One region of the Leminorella richardii genome, then DNA from elsewhere that is predicted to be linked to it. Evidence: predicted binding sites of a transcription regulator. Region 1 holds the regulator's gene; the other holds the start of a gene.
The links. Region 1 encodes PurR, which represses purine synthesis genes. Its sites were predicted from a motif close to CANGCAAACGTTTGCNTG; they were not measured.

Region 1 (2,477 bases):
GGATGTCCGCCGTTGGCTTTATCGGTCACGCTGTATTCTATATGGCTGATTTGTACACCGGGCATTAGCGCGCAGCTAACCATAAGACAGAGGGGAAACATCAAAACAGCAAAGTATTTTATTCGTTTCATAGGGCGCTTACCTTGTTAGCATTCGACGGTGGGTGAGATGCAGTAAAGGGTCGTCCTGAACCTGAGCGCTTTTCTACTTTAGGTAGTTTTTCTGATTTAACTATAGGAAGAGAGTAGCCGTAGGGCAAACAAAAGACCCGCTGAAGCAGCGGGCCGGAGTGAAACGCTATTTTTTAAGGTGTGGGCCGTCGGCGACAGAGTTCCGCTCTACCAGCTCAGGATGCAGCTCAATAGAGTGGTAAGTTTCTCGCTTATTGATTACGCGATCTAACAGCATGTCGAGCGCCATTTCGGCTAGGTTCTCTTTGGGCTGCTGAATAGTTGTCAAAGGTGGATTATAAAAACGGGTGTTTCGGATATTGTCATAACCGATCACCGAAATATCCTGAGGGATTCTTAACCCCATTTCTCCCGCCGCGCACAGGGCTCCCATTGCGATAACGTCGCCGCCGCAGAACAGCGCCGTTGGGCGCTTTTTCAGTTTTAGCAGTTGCATCATGCCTTCATGACCTTCCTGAGGCTGAAAGTCCGCTTCGATAATCCACTCTGCTGGAATATGGATGCCTGCTTCTTCCAGTGCATGGAGAAAACCGCGATGGCGCTCGCGGCCGGTAAACTCATTAAGCTGACCGGTAATAGTCGCGATGTCTCGGTGCCCTCTGTCTATCAGATAGCGAGCCGCCAGATAGCCGCCGTGGAAACCGTTATCTTCAATGTTGTCGGTAAAATCGCTGTGTTTGCCCCAGTCCATGACCATCATGGGAATATTTTGATAGTCATTTAACAGCTCAAGCAGAGGGGGATGATATTCCGAACACATCACCAGCAGGCCATCCACACGTTTTTGCGCCAGCATTGCCAGATAGGCCTGCTGCTTTTCCAGGTCGTTTTGTGTATTGCACAGGATGAGCGTGTAGCCTTTTTTATAACAGGCGGACTCTACGGCCTGAATCACCTCAGCAAAGTAGGGGGATCCACTGCTGGTTGCCAGTAGTCCCAGCGTTTTGGTGCTGTTCACCTTAAGGCTGCGGGCAACGGCGCTGGGGGAGTAGCTGAGTTCTTTTATGGCTGCCCAAACGGCGGTTTTTGTATCTTCCGCTACAAAACGGGTTTTATTAATGACGTGAGATACTGTTGTTGTTGAAACGCCCGCGCGTTTTGCTACGTCTTTGATCGTTGCCATAAAAGTGAATTCTCCTGTGTCCACACCATCGTGCGTTGCTCTCCTGACAGTGTAAACGGATAAGTAACCGTTTGCCTTCTCTTTATTCGTTCGATTACACATTAAAGGCAAAAAGGTGTAGAATTTATTACGTATACACTGGCTTTAGCTTACATTGCCGCTGTCAGTGCAGTTTGGCGATGGATTTTGGCGTATTTAATTAAAAAGTCAAAGAACTATAGTTAAAGGCTGCGACGTTTTTGTTGTTTTATACGGCTTCGTTGAAATGAAGTTCGTAAGTTTGCGTTAACAGCACTTATGTTGATGACACTTAAGTTGATAATAAAAGGAATCCAAGATGTCTGCTGAGTTAAAATGGTCTTTAAGTACAGTCGTTCTGGCGTTGGCGGTGATTGTTACCTATAGTCTGATTGCCGTTACGCACTGATTGATAGTACATACCCGGCGCGGTTAAAGCCGGGTATTGTTTTTGATAGCGCCAAAGAGCAACGATGGAGCGATACGCTTTCATTTTGGCGATTTGTCGGTAAGTGAAAAATGCTCCCTTTGTGGAGCCTATTTTTTGAGTAAAGTAAGTAAGATTCGGTGTTTCAACATGGAGGCAGAATGACTCACCACACGGCTAGCGCGCTGGCTTTAATCAAGCGGATCGCGGGTATTGTTATTTTTATCCCCTCGCTTATATCGACCGCGATATCTATGCTTAAGTATCTGGTTGCGCCTAAAAGCCAAATGCAGGAGATGACGGCGACCATCATGGACTTCCTGCAGGTCATGTTTAATATCGTACGTCAGTACACCTCCTTTCTTGAGTATTTTTGGGTTAACTCTCCGGTGCCAAACACCAAAGACTGGTCAGCCACTGGCAGCATCTGGTTTATCGTGATTTTCGCGCTGATATTCGTGGGCATGGCGCTTTCAGCCTCTGGTGCTCGCTTGGCCAAGCGCGTTTACAACGTGCGGGAAGGCGTCACAGAGCGCGCGGTGCTTGAAGCGTTAAACGGCGAGCAGGGGCGTTCGAAGCAGGAGTTAGAGAAGCTGATTTCTATTCCTAATACTTCTATTTTTGCTCAGTTCAGCGAGCTTTATGTTGCACCGATACTGTGGGGCGCGTTTCTTTACGTGATTTTGCGTCTGGTAGATATGCTGTAGCCTGCGCAGTC
Region 2 (2,477 bases), 880 kb from region 1:
TTGTGATAGCCGCGAAGCTCTTCACCGTTGTGGCTGGCAACCTTCTCTTCATAGGTTCGGAAGTATCCCAGCAGCGCCGGGCGTCCGAATTCGTTATTAAACGCCGCGCCGCCCAAGGGGCCTTCAGTCATAATGTCCAGTGCGGTAACAATGCGATCCGGCTTGCCGAAATCCTGCTCCCAAGGCTGTTCAAAGCCGGGAATGCGCAGGTTGGAAACGGAAAAGCCCACCAGTCCCGCTTTCGGCTTGGCCCCGCGCCCGGTTGCTCCCTCATCGCGAATTTCACCGCCAGAGCCCGTTGCCGCTCCCGGCCAGGGAGAAATAGCCGTCGGATGGTTGTGAGTTTCCACCTTCATCAGGATATGCGCGTCTTCCTGATGATAGTCGTATACGCCAGAGTCTGGCTGTGCAAAGAAACGCCCTACAGCTGAACCTTCCATGACGGCGGCGTTGTCTTTATAGGCGGACAGCACATAGTCAGGCGTTTGCTCATAGGTGTTCTTAATCATCTTGAACAGCGACTTGGGCTGTGGCTTGCCGTCAATAATCCAGTCGGCATTAAAAATCTTGTGGCGGCAGTGTTCCGAGTTGGCCTGAGCGAACATATATAGCTCAACGTCCGTCGGGTTACGCTTCAGGCGCGTAAAGGCGTCAAGCAGATAGTCAATCTCATCCGGCGCCAGCGCCAGTCCGAGATTTTCGTTAGCCTCTTCCAGCGCGCGGCGCCCCTTGCCCAGAGCGTCAACTTCCACCAGCGGCGCTGGCTCATGCCGAGCAAACAGCGCCTGCGCCTGTGAAACCTCGCTAAAGACGGACTCCATCATGCGATCGTGCAACAGCTCGGCCAGCGCCTTTTGCTGCTCGTCGCTAAGCTGCGGCGCCTGAATATAGTAAGCAATACCCCGCTCAAGACGATAAATCTGGCTTAGGCCACAGTTGTGAGCGATGTCCGTCGCCTTGGAAGCCCAGGGAGAGATGGTTCCCGGCCGTGGCGTGACCAATATTAGTTGCCCCTGAGGTTCATGCTCTGTCAGAGACGGGCCATAGTTAAGCAACTGTTTTAACGTTTCCTGCTCTTTTTGGCTTAGCGGAGCGGTCAGTTCAGCAAAATGAAGATACTCAGCGTAAATGTCACTGACGGGCAGTTGACGTTCCTGACAGCGGGAGAGCAACTTGGCAATACGAAATGCAGATAAAGCAGGCGAGCCGCGCAAAATTTCCATAATAGAATGTCTCTGGTCTGGGGCTGGTCGGAAAGAACTGGCCACATTATAGAGAATCCGCCCCCGCGACGAAACCGTTTGCGTGTTTATTATTTATGCGATCAATCCCCAAACTACATCACATACTATTTGCCAATCCCTCAGGGCTTAAGCAAAATGCCCCCCTAACGTTCGAAAAAGCCGCACCCGCCAACGGCAGAAATAAGAGTAACTTTTTAATTTAACAACCAAAAGACGCGACGCTAAGCCATCAACACCATAGCCGTTAACGCTGTGGTCGCTATTTGTTTAGAGAAAAACTATTGAAGCTGTTAAAGACCAACTATCTGCTGATTGGCGCAGTCACTCTCTTGCTGATGCTCACGCTGTGGCCAATTCTGTATTGGAAAAGCAGCGGGGACACCCAGCTGCAAAAAATCATCGCGCGCGGTGAACTCAACGTTCATACGCTGAACGTCGCCCCCTATTACTACAAAGACGACAGCGGTATTAAAGGGCTGGACTACGAACTGGCTGAGATGTTTGCCAGCTATCTTGGCGTAAAGCTAAATATCAAAACCCATCGCAGCGTTACCGATCTGTTCAAAGGGCTGACGGGCGGCGAAGCCGACATGCTGGCCGCCGGCCTTATATTTAATCAGGAACGGATGAAGGCGCTGAACGCAGGTCCGGCCTACTATTCTGTCTCTCAACAGCTGGTATATCGGCAAAGCGCCGTTAAACCATCATCCTTAAAAGATCTTAAGGGCCGCCTGAGCGTGGTGTCCGGCTCAGCCAGTATCTCCATGCTTCATCAGAAAAAGAAAAGTGCCTATCCCGAACTGACGTGGGAAACCACAACAGCGAACACCTCAACTGACCTGCTTAAGCAGGTTGCTAGCGGCGAGCTGGACTACACAATTACCGACTCCGTCACGATCGCTATTTTGCAGCGAATTTACCCTACGCTAGCCGTCGCGTTTGACCTAACCGAAGAAGAACCGGTGGTGTGGTACACCCGTAAAAGCGACGACAACAGCCTAAATGCGGCCATGCTAGACTTTTTTAACCAGATTAATGAAGACGGCCGATTTGCCAAACTGGAAGAGAAATATCTAGGCCACGTCGGCGAATTTAACTATGTCGACACCAAAACGTTTCTTAACGCTATCGACGGCGTTCTCCCCGAGCTGCGCCCTCTGTTTGAAAAATACGCCCGGCAAATAGACTGGCGGCTAGCGGCGGCCATCGCCTATCAGGAATCCCACTGGAACC

Region 2: the regulator PurR is predicted to act here: its motif matches at 1,291-1,308, upstream of purL (phosphoribosylformylglycinamidine synthase).

Annotation. Positions count from the first base shown of each region.
Region 1 covers NZ_LS483470.1:1,754,718-1,757,194, forward strand. The annotation lists gene DQM29_RS08170 (hypothetical protein) at 1-131, opposite strand, end outside; gene purR (HTH-type transcriptional repressor PurR) at 298-1,314, opposite strand; gene cydH (cytochrome bd-I oxidase subunit CydH) at 1,652-1,741, shown strand; gene DQM29_RS08185 (YniB family protein) at 1,921-2,466, shown strand.
Region 2 covers NZ_LS483470.1:877,274-879,750, reverse strand. The annotation lists gene purL (phosphoribosylformylglycinamidine synthase) at 1-1,226, opposite strand, end outside; gene mltF (membrane-bound lytic murein transglycosylase MltF) at 1,526-2,477, shown strand, end outside.